Linked DNA regions of Hamadaea flava. The protein of the gene in region 1 interacts with the protein of each later gene in a pairwise test. Links are inferred from orthologs where the notes say so. Each region holds a gene or a part of one and is shown on either strand. Other genes may lie near its edges.

Region 1 (7,912 bases):
CAGGACGGCGATCTCGGTCGGGCCCGCCTCGGCGTCGATCCCGACGACGCCCCGGACGAGCCGCTTGGCCGCGGTCACCCAGACGTTGCCCGGCCCGGTGATCAGGTCGACCGGCTCGCAGTCGTCCGCCGGGTCCAGCTCCCGCTCCAGGTCCGAGCCCCGGCTGCCATAGGCGAGCATCGCGATCGCCTGCGAGCCGCCGACGGCGTACACCTCGTCGACGCCCAGCAGCGAGCACGCCGCCAGCACCCGCTCGTCCGGCAGGCCGCCGGCCTCCTTCTGCGGCGGGCTGGCCACGACCAGCGCCTCGACCCCGGCCGCCTGAGCCGGAACCACGTTCATCACCACCGTGGACGGGTACATCGCGAGGCCGCCCGGCACGTACAGGCCGACCCGGCGGACCGGCAGCCAGCGCTCGGTCACCGTGCCGCCCGGCACGACCTGCGTGGTCACGTCCGTGCGCCGCTGGTCCGCGTGGACCTTCCGGGTCCGCGCGATCGCCTCCAGCAGGGCCGCGCGCACCTCCGGGTCGAGCCGCTCCTCGGCCTCCTTCAAAGCCTCCACTGGTACGCGGAGACGGGCGGGCCGGATACCGTCGAAGCGTTCGGTGGCCTCCTGGATCGCGTCGACCCCATGGTGTCGCACCCCGTCGATGACCGGACGGATCTGCTCGACGGCCTGAGACACGTCGAGCTGGGCACGAGGCAGGAGACTGCGCGGGTCGACATCCCGTCCGCGCAGGTCGATACGGGTCAACACGCGGGCAAGTCTACCGAGCGGGAAGTCCGGAACCGCGCGGCGTTACCACCGGATGGGATCACTGTGACCCACGCCCCTGCTCGCGAGGAGCCCAGGGGTGTCCCGGCGACGTCTCGGCGGGCCGAACCGTGCGGAAAGGTTGATGTGTAACATCCCGCGGGTACCGTGGACAGATGTCGCCTCGGTTGCCGCTGTTTCCGCTCGGGACGGTGTTGTTCCCGGGACTGGTTCTGCCCCTGCACATCTTCGAGGAGCGCTACCGCCAGCTGATCCGCCAGCTGATCGACCTGCCCGACGGGACTCCGCGCGAGTTCGGCGTGGTCGCCATCGATCAGGGGCTGGAGGTTCTGCCGCCCAATCCGGGCTCGGACGTCACCGAGCTCAGCCTGCACGACATCGGGTGCGTGGCGCAGTTGCGTCAGGTCACCGAACATCCGGACGGGCACTTCGACATCGTCGCGGTCGGCGACCGCCGGTTCAAGATCACCGGAATCGCCGCCGACGACGCCCCCTACCCCGTCGCACACGTCGAGTGGTACCCGGAGCCGGACGCCGACGCGGAGGCCGACGAACTGGCCCCCCAAGTGCTGTCCATCTTCCGGGACTATCTGTCGGCGCTGCGCGGCGGACCCGACGACCAACTGCCCGACGATCCGAAGGTGCTCTCCCACCTGGTGGCGGCCAGCACAGCGCTGACCGTGGCCGACCGGCAAGCCCTGCTCGCCGCGCCGGACACCACTACCCGGATGCGCCTGGAGATCAAGATCCTGCACCGCGAATCGGCCCTGCTCCGGCAGGTCCGGGCGGTGCCGATGCCGCCGTCGGAGCTGCACAAGCCGCCGTCGCTCAACTGAACGCGGGGCCGCCCGCCTCCTCCGGGCCGATCCCGGGCGCTGCTTCCGGCGTACCAGTGGATCGGGGAGCCCGCAGGGACGGCCATCGTGACCAGGCCGCGAGCAGGGTGACGGTGAGCGTGGAGCCGAGCGCGGGCAGCAACAGCACGCCCTCGACGGCGGGCGGCCACCACCGCAGCAGTTGAACGCGCAGATCGTTGGGCTTGCCCAGCTCCGTGCCCGCGGGCGCGGAGTGCAGCTCCTTGAGGTACGCGTCGAGGCCGAGCTGGCGGCCGAACTTCCAGGCGATCACGGCCGCGACCGTGCCCGCCACCGCGAGCAGCACGATCAGCAACGGACCGCGCAGCCGCCGGAAGAGGATCCAGGTGACGACGGCGAGAACCACGCCGAACGAGAAGCCGAGCACGGCGAACCAGCCGTCGCCGGACATGAACTGCTCGGGCTGCGGATCGTTGTAGACGGCCCCGTCCTGGACGATCAGCACCGGCACGTTCGGGGCCAGCTGCTGCCAGAGCAGCCCGAGCGGGAACCCCAGTACGCCGGCCAGCAGCACGGCGAGGGACTGGAGCAGGACCAGCACGGGCCGGCGGGGCTCCGGCGCGGGCTCGGGGACCCAGGCGTACTCCGACTCATCCACCACCGGGTGATCCTCTCAGATCCGTCTGAGCGCCGACTGGGGACGGGTCATTCGCCGGCGTTCGCGTGTCGCCCGTGCGGCAAAATCATAAAATCGATAATTCGGGCTATGCGGTAAAACGTCACCCGCTACTAGCGGACCTCCAGACAGCTCAGCCGAGCGAGCCCGCCCCCAGGAGCTGCTTGATCTCGGATCGGAAAGCGCCGTCCGGATTGACCCGCTCCGGACCGACCTCGAAGATGCCGCCACCGCCGGCCCACCGAATCCGCAGCAGCAACGGGTGCTCGCCCGGGTGCGAGGCCACGATCCGAAACAGCTCGTCGTGAAGCTGAGGGATGCGTTCGCCGGCCACGTTGAGCGTGACCGGCGGGTGAGCGTCCAGGTCGGCGTCGGAAACCTGCAGGATCGCCAGGTCGGTGGCGAACACGGACATCGACCCGGTGTCACGCCGATTGATCCGGCCCTTGACCGCCACGATCAGGTCTTCGGCCAGCTGCGGACCGACCATTTCGTAGGTGTTCGGGAAGAACAGCACCTCGATCGACCCGGCGAGGTCTTCCAGCGTGGCAGACGCCCACAGCTTGCCCTGCTTGGTCGTCCGCCGGGTGATGTTGACCAGCATCCCGGCGATGCTGACATTCGTCCCGTCGTTGGGCTCGTCGGACAACAGATCGCTGATCGTCCGGTCCGCGTGCGCACGCAAGATCCGTTCGGTGCCGGCCAGCGGGTGCGAGGAGACGTACAGGCCGAGCATCTCCCGCTCGAAGCTGAGCAGTGTCTTCCGGTCCCATTCGCCTTCGCGGACCGTCAGATCCAGGCCGACGACGGTGTCCTCGGCCGGCATGACCGCACCGAACAGATCGAACTGGCCGTTGGCTTCCTGCCGTTTGATCCCGGTGACGGCTTCCACCGCCTGCTCATGGACATCGAGCAGCCCTCGGCGGGGATGGCCCAGGCTGTCGAACGCCCCCGCCTTGATCAAAGACTCGATGGTCCGCTTGTTGCAGACCACGAGATCGACCTTGGACATGAAGTCGGCGAAGGAGGTGAAGGCCCCCTTCTCCGTACGGGCTCGCACGATCGCGTCGACGACGTTGGTGCCGACGTTACGCACGGCGGACAGGCCGAACCGAATGTCGCCGTCCACCGGGGCGAACGGGCCGACCGAGCTGTTGACGTCGGGCAACATGACCTGAATGCCCATCCGCTTACATTCGGCGAGGTAGACGGCCATCTTGTCCTTGTCGTCGCCGACCGAGGTCAGCAGCGCCGCCATGTATTCAGCCGGATAGTTCGCCTTCAGGTACGCCGTCCAGAACGACACCAGCCCATAGGAAGCCGTGTGGGCCTTGTTGAAGGCGTAGTCGGCGAACGGGACCAGGATGTCCCACAGGGTTTGGATCGCCTCATCGGAGTAGCCGTTCGCACGCATGCCGTCACGGAACGGCGCGAACTCCTTATCAAGGACGGCCTTGATCTTCTTACCCATGGCCTTGCGCAGATTGTCGGCCTTGCCGAGGCTGTAGCCGGCCAGCTTCACGGCGGCCATCTGGACCTGCTCCTGATAGACGATCAGGCCGTAGGTCGGGCCGAGGATCTCCTCCAGCGGCTCGGCCAGCTCCGGGTGGATCGGAACCACGGGCTGCTGGCCGGTCTTGCGCAACGCATAGTTGGTGTGGCTGTTGGCACCCATCGGACCCGGCCGGTACAAGGCCAGGGCGGCGGAGATGTCCTCGAAACTGTCGGGACGCATCAACCGGAGCAGGTCCCGCATCGGGCCGCCGTCAAGCTGGAACACGCCTAGGGTGTCGCCACGGGCCAGCAGCTCGAAGGTGGCCGCGTCCGCCAACGGCAGCGAGTTGAGGTCGATCGTGCGCCCGGTAGTGGCTTCCAGGTTCTTCAACGCGTCGTCGAGGATCGACAGGTTCCGCAAGCCAAGGAAGTCCATCTTGATCAGGCCGATGGACTCGCATGTGGGATAGTCCCACTGGGTGATGATCGCCCCGTCGTCCTCACGCCGTTGCAGCGGAACGTGGTCGATCAGCGGTTCAGCCGACATGAGGATGCCCGCGGCGTGCACACCTGTCTGCCGGACCAGACCCTCCAGCCCGCGAGCCACCTCCATCACCTTGGCGACGTCGGCGTCGGAATCGTGCAGCGCCCGGATCTCGGCGGCCTCGGCATACCGTTGATGGTTCGGGTCGAAGATCCCGGACAGGGGAATGTCTTTACCCATCACCGCCGGCGGCATCGCTTTGGTGATCCGGTCGCCGACCGCGTACGGATAACCCAGCACCCGCGCGGCATCCTTGATCGCGGCCTTCGCCTTGATCGTGCCGAAGGTGCCGATCATCGACACCCGGTCGTTGCCGTACTTCTCCGTCACGTACCGAATGGCCTCGACGCGCAAACGCTCGTCGAAGTCCATGTCGATATCGGGCATCGACACACGCTCGGGATTGAGGAAGCGCTCGAAGATCAGACCATGGCTGATCGGATCAAGTTCGGTGATGCCCAGCGCATAGGCGACCATCGACCCCGCGGCAGACCCACGGCCGGGACCCACCCTGGTGGCGCCGCCGTTCTCCTTGGCCCACATGACGAAGTCGGCGACGATGAGGAAGTAGCCCGGGAACCCCATCTGCTGGATGACGCCGATCTCGTACTCACACTGCTTGCGCCGGTCGTCGGGGATGCCCTCGGGGAACCGGCGCTGCATCCCGCGCCAGACCTCTTCCTCGAACCAGCTCTGCTCGGTCTGGCCGTCCGGAACGGGGAAGCGAGGCATGAGGTTCCTCGCCTCGAACATCCCCGTCAGATCCACCCGCTCGGCGATCAGCAGCGTGTTGCGGCAGCCCTCCTGCCACACATCCGAGGCGTCGACGGCATACATCTCCTCGGCACTCTTGACGTAGTAGCCCTGACCGTCGAACCGGAACCGGTTCGTGTCCGAGATGTTCGCCTGGGTCTGCACACAGAGCAGGGCGTCGTGCGCGGCCGCCTGATCGGGCCGTGAGTAGTGCAGGTCGTTGGTGACCACGGGCCGCAAGCTCAACCGGCGGGCGATGTCCAGCAGCCCGTCTCGCACCCGGCGCTCGATCTCCAGACCGTGGTCCATGATCTCGACGAAGTAGTTGTCCGGGCCGAAGATGTCCCGATACCTCGCCGCGGCCTTGAACGCCTCCTCCTCGTGGCCGAGCCGCAGCCGTGTCTGCACCTCGCCGGAAGGACAGCCGGTGGTCGCCATGAGCCCGTCGGCATATTCGGCCAGCAGGTCGGCGTCCATCCGGGGCTTGCCGTACTGCCCCTCGAGGGAGGCCCGGGACGACAACCGAAACAGGTTGTGCAGGCCGGTGTTGTTCTGCGCCCACATCGTCGCGTGGGTGTAGCGACCGGCTCCGGAGACGTCGTCGCTGCGCTGATCCGCGGTACCCCACCGCACCGGCTTGCGATCGAACCGGCTGCCGGGTGCCAGGTACGCTTCGATGCCCAGGACGGGCGTCAACCCGACCCCTTTGGCCGCCTTGTAGAAGTCGGCCAGACCGTGCAGGTTGCCGTGATCGGTGATCGCCACCGCGGGCATTCCCAGTCGGGATGCCTCTGCCATGACTTCTTTGATGCGCGCCGCACCGTCGAGAATCGAGTACTCGGTGTGCACATGCAGGTGAACGAAGTTGTCAGCCACCAGAACCCCCAACCACCGATCGCCAGCCTGGGACAGCCTAGTCCCCGGGGCGGACAACAAGCATCTGCCGACACCCCCGGAGAGACCGGCATCTCATGATCAACTCAGCGCGCGAACGGCTCCAGCATCATCGCCGTGGCGGTCAGCCAGGCGCGCCGAGTCGACGGCTGCAACGCCGTGTACTCGATCGACGACCCCGGCTCCAGCGCGGCGTCATAGGGCACGACCGCCACCGCCCGCGTACGCGTGGCGAAGTGCGCCCGCAGGTCCTCCAGCAGGGCCGACGGCCCCGGCGTCGGGCAGGACAGCAGCGTCACCGCGTTGTCGGCGAGCCGGCCCAGGCCGACCTCGTGCAACAGGTCGATCATCCAGTCGGCGGTGAACGCCGCGTCCTCCCGGGGCACGGTCGTGATCACGAGCTGGTCGGCCGCCTGCAGGACGGTCTGCCAGTTGGCGCTCTCCACGTTGTTGCCGGTGTCGACGCAGATCACGTCGTGGGTCCGGCCCAGCAGGTCCAGCACCCGCCGGACCGTGTGCGAGTCCAGGCGCTGGGCGAACCGGGGGCTCTCCTCCCCGGCGAGCACGTCGTAGGAGCCGTCGGAGGCGTGCCGCAGGTATCCGTCGAGCAGGTCGGCCATCTCGTAAGACGGTGCGTTCTCGATGGTGACCAGGTCGGCCAGCAGATGCCGGATCGTCCGGGCGTGCCGGGCGCTGCCCGCCCGCAAGCCGAGGGTGCCCCGCAGCTCGTTGTCGTCCCAGGCCAGCACGCCCCGGCCGCGTACGCTGCCGATCGTGGCGGCGGCCAGCACGGTGGCGGTCGTCTTGTGCACGCCGCCCTTGGGGTTGGCGAACGCCAGTACCCGAGGTCCGCCGAGATCCCGCCGCAGCAGGTTGACCTCCGCGTCCGCGGAGTTGTTGGCGGTGGGCGTGGGCCGCCACTCGATCGGATTCGATGGCATCGGCGCGACGCCCCGTTGCTGGGGATACTCGCGTTGTTCCTGCCGCGGCGCGCGGCCGCGGTCGAGCAGGACACGCCAACGCGGGTTGTGGTCCTCCTGCGGTGGTGTGCGCTCCACGCTTCGACCTCCCAGCGCCGCCCGTGGTCCCCGGCTTGTCGGCGATCGCCGGGGCCGCCTACGGGATACCGGATCAACCTTAGGCGGTACGGAGCAACCTGCCATCCCGCCGTCGGCCGATTGCGTGCCGATCTGGCAAGCCGGGCATCGCGTCACGGGTACAACGACCGGCCCTCAGCCCTGGGTATCCCCCGGTGGGATCGCGATCGTCCGCTGTTCGGGCAGGGGTGGCCAGAAGACCGCCCGGTCCAGCCGCCGGATCTCGGGGGCGACGTCCACCACTCGCACGCCCGCGCGGTGCGCGAGCGGTTCCAGCGCCGCCGGGGTCGCCCGGACCACCGCCGCGTACGCGCAAGCGCAGTGCTGGGCGTACGCGTCGCGTTCGGCGGCGGCGACCCGCTGCCCGGATTCGTACACGGCGACCAGGTCGGCAGCGGGGCTCGCGGTCAGCTTCGCGGCGTACTCGGCGGCCTCGCGGCTCTTCCGGTCGGCGATCTGTCCCATCCCGGTCACCACGTCGACCGGCACCTTCGTCACCGGGATGCGGACGATCTCGGTCTGCTCGCCGGCCAGCGGCACCCGGACGTAGACCGCCGACACCGCGACGCCCGCCAGAATCGGGGTCAGCGACTCCGGCGGCAGATACTCCGTGAGCGTCACCAGGGCGTACGCCTCCGGTGCACCCTCGGCCGCCAGCTTGTCCAGCTCCGCCCGGCTGCTTTCGGCGTATCCGGGGATGGAGCCGTTGGGCTCGACGCCCACCTTGACCACCTGGCCGACCGACATGTCGGTGGCCGGCGCGGCACGATCCGCCTGCCAGACGGCGACCGCGAGCACCGCGCCCGCGACCAGGCAGGCGGCGACGGTGAGCGAGTTGGGGCGGCGGCGACCGGCGAGGATC
Region 2 (5,682 bases), 210 kb from region 1 along the record:
GTAGAAGAGCATGTGCAGGTTCTCGTCCGCGGCGACCTTGGCGAGCAGCTGGTCGCAGATCGGGTCGCCGCTGACCTTGCCGGTGTTGCGGTGCGCGACGCGGGTGGCGAGTTCCTGGAAGGAGACGTACGCGATCGAGGACAGCACGCCATCGTGGCCGTTGGTGAAGCCGCCCGCCATGTGCTGCATCCGGGCGCGCTCCAGGGCGACCGGGTCGACCGCCCGGGTGGCGAGGAGGTAATCCCGGATGGCGATGCCGTGGCGACCCTCCTCGGCGGTCCACCGATGCACCCAGGTGCCCCACGCGCCGTCCCGGCCGAACGTCGTCGCGATCTCGTGGTGATAGCTGGGCAGGTTGTCCTCGGTCAGCAGGTTCACGATCAGCGAGGTACGCGCGACCTCGGGCAGCCGGGACTGCTCCGGGTCCCAGGCTTGGCCGCCGAGGACGCCGTCGAAGTCGCTGCCCTCGCTCCATGGCACGTACTCGTGCGGGAACCACTCCTTGGCCGTCGCCAGATGCCGGTTGAGATTGGTCTCGACCGTCGGCTCCAGCTCCCGCAGCAGGGTCAGGGTGTCGGGCGATGCAGTCACGCGGGGCTCCCTCAAATCAGGCTACGGTTGCGTAGGTTACGCCACCGTAGCCTGCTCTGCTGAGAGGTCCCTGGCAGGGCACCCGTTACTCGATCTCGTCCGTCACACCGGCCTCGTCCGTCACTCCACCTCGTCCGGCAGCGGAGCGCCGCCGCCCAGGTGGGCGGGCAGCCACCAGTCGTCGCCCGGGGCCTCGGGCTTCTCGGGGTACTCCGTCTGCGCCCGGTCGAGCAGCCCGGCCATGCGCGCCCGCAGCGCGGCCGTGACCTCGTCGGACTTGTCCCGGCGCGCCGGCCGCATCGGCTCGCCGATGAGCACGCTGATGGGCAGGTTCCGCTTCGTCAGGGTGCGCGGCCGGCCCTTGGTCCACATCCGCTGCGTACCCCACAACGCCATCGGGATGAGCGGCACCTCGGCCGCGGCGGCCAGGCGTACCGCGCCGTTCTTGATCTCCTTCACCGTGAACGACTGGCTGATCGTCGCCTCCGGGAAGATGCCGACGACCTCACCCGCCTTGAGCGCGGCCAGCGCCGCCTTGTAGGAGCCGATGCCGGCCTCGCGGTCGACCGGGATGTGCTTCATGCCGCGCATGAGCGGACCGCCGACCGGGTGGGCGAAGATCTCCTGCTTGGCCATGAAGCGGACGAGCCGCTTCGACGGGCGCGCGCCGAAGCCGCAGAAGATGAAATCCAGGTAACTGATGTGGTTGCAGGCGATCACCGCGCCGCCAGTACGCGGGACGTGTTCACCGCCCTCGACCCGCACCCGCATGTCCAGCAGGGTGAACATGGTCCGAGCCAGCGCGATCACGGGAGGATAGACGAGTTCCGGCATCCGGCCAGGTTAAACCCTCGCCCGGTCGCTTTCTCGGGCAAGGCACGGCACAATGCCCGGCATGCCTACGGAGAGCGAGGCCCAGGCGGCGCAGCGGCGTGCCCTGCTGGCACCGGTGGCGCGCCTGTGCCTGGAGGCGGGCGTACCGGTGCGGATGGGTCGCCTGGAGCACCCGGGTGAGGCGTCGGTGGTGGCGCTGACCTGCGCCGCGCCCGACGGGACCTGGGACGCCGCCCTCACGGTCGTCCGGGCGCGCCCGGTGCCGGATCAGTACCACGACTGGAACGGCCGCTGGGGCCGCGACGCCCGCGAGGGCTATGACCTGGGCTCCCCCGGCACTCTGGTCTTCGAACTCCAGATCACCGAGGAGGACGACGGAGCCGGGGAACGCTTGCGTGAGCCGCTAGAAGTGCGGACAGCCGGGCCCGCCCCGCGGCCGGTGGTCGTCTTCGAACTGCTCGACGGCGAGCGGGCGGCCGCCGACGCGCTGATCCTCTGGTGGCGCCGGCCCGCGCTCTTCCACACCACGCCGCCCGGCCCGCACGCCAAGGCGGCCCGCCGCCGCGAACGGGCCCAGGCGGATCGGCTCAAGACTCGGCAAGCCCCACCGGTACGCCTCATGGCGCTGCCGGAGGCGGCCGAGCCGATCGCCGCCCGGCTCGACGCGCGCGCCCTGTGCGCCAACTTCCCTCGCGCCCACGACGGCCGGTTCCACCGCTCGGCGGTCGTCGCGCTGACCCCGGTCGGCGGCACCCCGTCGCACCGACGAGGCCCCTGGTTGACCGCCCGGCGGGTGGGCGACGGGCTCACCGTCTCGGTCGACGAACTCATCGGTGGCAACCAGGAACACCGCTGGGATCTCACCCCGTGGCTGTGGAACCGGTCGTACGCCCGCACCAGCCGCCGGAATCGGTGGCAGGTGTCGCAGCCGGAGCGCGTACGCCCGGTCGTGGAGGCGCTCCGTGCCGGGGATGTGCGGCGTGCCCTGCAGATGACCGGCGTGACCGCCGACGAGCAGGTGACCCGGCTGCTCGCCGGGACGCCGACGCGCACCTTCCGAGCCGAGTACGCCGAACGCTGGGTCAACCGGCTCTACGAGCAGCTGGCCGACTCCGCGCCGTGGCGGTTCGCGAACGCGTACGAGGCGTGGCAGGCGGAGGCGGACCGGTCCCGGACGGACCGCCCGGTGACGCTGTTCGGGCTCAAGGGGCTCAACCAGGCCCGCAAGCCGAAGATCGCGCTGACCATGTCCGGCGACCAGCCGATGCTGTGCCTGGTGTTCACGGCCGGGAACCTGGTCCTCCCCCGATCGCTGTGGACGCTGCCCGCGGACTTCCCCGAGTAACGTTGCGCTCATGGCGATCTCCGTACGGCGCGGCCGTCCCGGCGAAGCCGCCGAGCTGAGCGAACTGGTGCTGCGGTCGAAGGCGTACTGGGGGTATGACCAGGCATTCCTGGACCTCTGCCGACCAGCGCTGACCCTGCGCGAGGACCAGGTCGAGGCGCACCGGACCCTGGTCGCCGAGCTGGACGGCAGGGTTGCCGGGATGGTGACGGTGACCGGCGAACCACCAGAGGGCGAGGTCGACCTGCTGTTCGTCGACCCGTGGGCGATCGGCCACGGCGTCGGCCGCGTCCTGCTCGACCGCGCGACGGCTGCTGCGGCCGAGGAGGGGTTCGGCTCGCTGCTGATCGAGGCCGATCCCCAGGCAGAGGCGTTCTACCTGCGGATGGGCGCGGTCCGGATCGGTGAACGGATCTCCTCGGCGACCGGACGCGCGCTGCCCTTGCTGCGCCTCGACAGATCTGCCCCGATACTGAGCCGATGACCTTCGGAGTACGCACGGCGCTGCGCGGCATCGGAACGACGATCTTCTCCGAGATGACGGCGCTGGCCCAGCGCACCGGCGCGGTCAACTTGGGGCAGGGGTTCCCCGACACCGACGGGCCGGCCGGGATGCTGGCGGCGGCCCAGGCGGCGATCGTGGGCGGGCTCAACCAGTACCCGCCGGTCGACGGGCTGCCCGCGCTGAAGGAGGCCATCGTCCAGGCCCGGCTGGCCCGCTACGGACTGGCGTACGACCCGGCCACCGAGGTCGTGACGACCGCCGGTGCGACCGAGGCCGTCGCGGCGGCGCTGCTCGCGCTGTGCGAACCCGGCGACGAGGTGGTGCTGTTCGAGCCCTACTACGACAGCTACCTGGCCAACGTCGCCATGGCCGGGGCGACGCATCGGGCCGTGCCGCTGCGCCCGACGGATGACGGTTTCGCCTTCGACCCCGATGACCTACGCCGTGCGGTCACTGGGCGTACCAGAATGATCGTCTTGAACAGCCCGCACAACCCGACGGGCAAGGTGTTCTCGCGCGCGGAGCTGGAGCTGATCGCGCAGGTCTGCGTGGAGCGCGACCTGATCGCGGTGACCGACGAGGTGTACGAATACCTGACGTACGACGGCCTGGAGCATGTGCCGCTGGCCGGATTGCCGGGCATGCGCGAGCGGACCGTGACCATCTCCTCGGCGGGCAAGACGTTCAGCTGCACCGGCTGGAAGATCGGCTGGGCGCTGGGCCCGGCGGAGCTGGTCGGCGCGGTACGCAAGGCGAAACAGTTCATGACCTTCGCCAGCGGCACCCCGTTCCAGGCGGCGGTGGCCCACGCCCTGACGCACGAGCTGGACTGGGTCGCCGAGCTGACCAAGAGCCTCCAGGAACGGCGCGACCTGCTGCGGTCCGGGCTGACCGCCGCCGGGGTACGCACCTATCCGGCGCAGGGGACCTACTTCCTGCAGGCCGACGCCGCCTCGTGGGGGTACGCCGACGGCGCCGCGCTCTGCCGGGACCTCGCGGAGCAGGGCGGCGTGGTGGCGATCCCGACGCAGGTGTTCTACGACGACCCGGCGAGCGGGCAGGGCCTCGTGCGATTCGCCTTCTGCAAGCGGCCGGAAGTCTTGTCCGACGCCGTCTCGCGCCTGTCGACGTTCCGGCCTTCGGAGACGTTCCGCCCTTCGGAAGGGAAATAAGCGATGCGAGTAGCCGTCTGCCAGCTCAACGCCCGGGCCGACCGTGCGGCCAACCTGAAGTTCGCCGCCGAACTGCTGGAGCGCGCGGCCGCCGGTGGCGCCGATCTGGCCGTGCTGCCCGAGTACACCGACTACCTCGGCCCGGCCGCCGGACTGCCGCGGCCGGAACCCGTCGACGGGGAGTACGCCCAGCACTTCGCTGATCTCGCGCAGCGCCTCAACCTGTGGGTGCTGGCCGGATCGTTCCACGAGACCGGCCCGGACCCCGAGCACACGTACAACACGTCGCTGCTGTTCGACCGGTCCGGTGCGCTCGCGGCGGCGTACCGGAAGATCCACCTCTACGACGTGGAGATCCCCGGTCGAGTGTCCTATCAGGAATCCGCAGCGGTGGCGGCCGGCGGCCAGACGGTCGTCGTCCCGGTCGAAGGCGTACGCGTCGGCCTGTCCATCTGCTACGACCTGCGCTTCCCCGAGCTGTACCGGCGGCTGGCCGCCGAAGGCGAAGCCCAGGTGCTGCTGGTCCCGGCGGCGTTCATGGCACACACCGGCCGCGACCACTGGGAAGTGCTGCTGCGGGCGCGCGCCATCGAGAACCAGTGCTACGTCGTGGCCGCCGGGCAGATCGGCGACCACGATCCCGGGCGCACTTGCTACGGGCGCAGCATGGTGGTGGACCCGTGGGGAACCGTGGTCGCCCAGGCTCCCGACGTCGTCGGGGTGACCTTCGCCGACCTCGACCTCGACCGGCTGGCCGCGATCCGGCAGGAACTGCCGAGCCTCGCCAACCGCCGCCTCTAACCCGCCGCCTCCGGCTAGAGGGTGCCGTCGGTGAGTTGCCGGCGGATCTCCCGCTTGAGCACTTTGAGGCTCGGCCCCATCGGCAGCTCGCTCGCGAGCCGTACCCGGCGGGGGTACTTGTGCTTGCCGAGCTGCTCCCGGGACCACGCGAGCAGGTCTTCCTCGGTGACCGCCACGTCGGGCGCGGCGACCACGACCGCCACGACCTCCTCGCCCAGCGCGTCGTCCGGTACGCCGACCACGGCGACCTGAGCGACGGCGGGATGCCGGGCCAGCACCTCTTCGACCTCGCGGGGGTAGACGTTGAACCCGCCCCGGATGATCAGGTCCTTCTTCCGGTCGACCACGCGGATGAAGCCTTCTTCGTCCTTCGTGCCGAGGTCGCCGCTGCGGAGCCAGCCGTCGACCACGGCCCGTTCGGTCTCCTCGGGTTT

The links. Proteins that work in one complex are often made in the same cells at the same time.
Region 2: the proteins of dnaE (region 1) and HDA40_RS31425 interact in binary tests that used the Escherichia coli proteins (3 or more experiments, as listed by UniProt). The link is inferred for Hamadaea flava from one-to-one orthologs.

What each region holds. Positions count from the first base shown.
Region 1 is NZ_JAMZDZ010000001.1:6,895,338-6,903,249, reverse strand. The notes cover bases 2,202-6,330. They hold dnaE (DNA polymerase III subunit alpha), read right to left. Parts: upstream 5,936-6,330; coding sequence 2,402-5,935; downstream 2,202-2,401. Other genes in these bases: HDA40_RS32420 (DUF2567 domain-containing protein), read right to left, coding at 2,202-2,253. In the rest of the region: hisD (histidinol dehydrogenase), read right to left, coding at 1-759; HDA40_RS32425 (LON peptidase substrate-binding domain-containing protein), read left to right, coding at 933-1,613; more of HDA40_RS32420, read right to left, coding at 1,606-2,201; HDA40_RS42700 (hypothetical protein), read right to left, coding at 7,186-7,912. UniProt on the Escherichia coli protein: DNA polymerase III is a complex, multichain enzyme responsible for most of the replicative synthesis in bacteria. This DNA polymerase also exhibits 3' to 5' exonuclease activity. The alpha chain is the DNA polymerase catalytic subunit.
Region 2 is NZ_JAMZDZ010000001.1:6,687,946-6,693,627, reverse strand. Bases 2,438-5,348 are described here. They hold HDA40_RS31425 (pyridoxal phosphate-dependent aminotransferase), read left to right. Parts: upstream 2,438-3,250; coding sequence 3,251-4,447; downstream 4,448-5,348. Other genes in these bases: HDA40_RS31415 (long-chain-fatty-acid--CoA ligase), read right to left, coding at 5,263-5,348; HDA40_RS31420 (carbon-nitrogen hydrolase family protein), read left to right, coding at 4,451-5,248; HDA40_RS31430 (GNAT family N-acetyltransferase), read left to right, coding at 2,781-3,254; HDA40_RS31435 (hypothetical protein), read left to right, coding at 2,438-2,770. Outside these bases: HDA40_RS31445 (acyl-ACP desaturase), read right to left, coding at 1-591; HDA40_RS31440 (lysophospholipid acyltransferase family protein), read right to left, coding at 712-1,425; more of HDA40_RS31435, read left to right, coding at 1,487-2,437; more of HDA40_RS31415, read right to left, coding at 5,349-5,682. UniProt on the Escherichia coli protein: Shows aminotransferase activity with methionine and histidine as substrates, and to a lesser extent also with phenylalanine.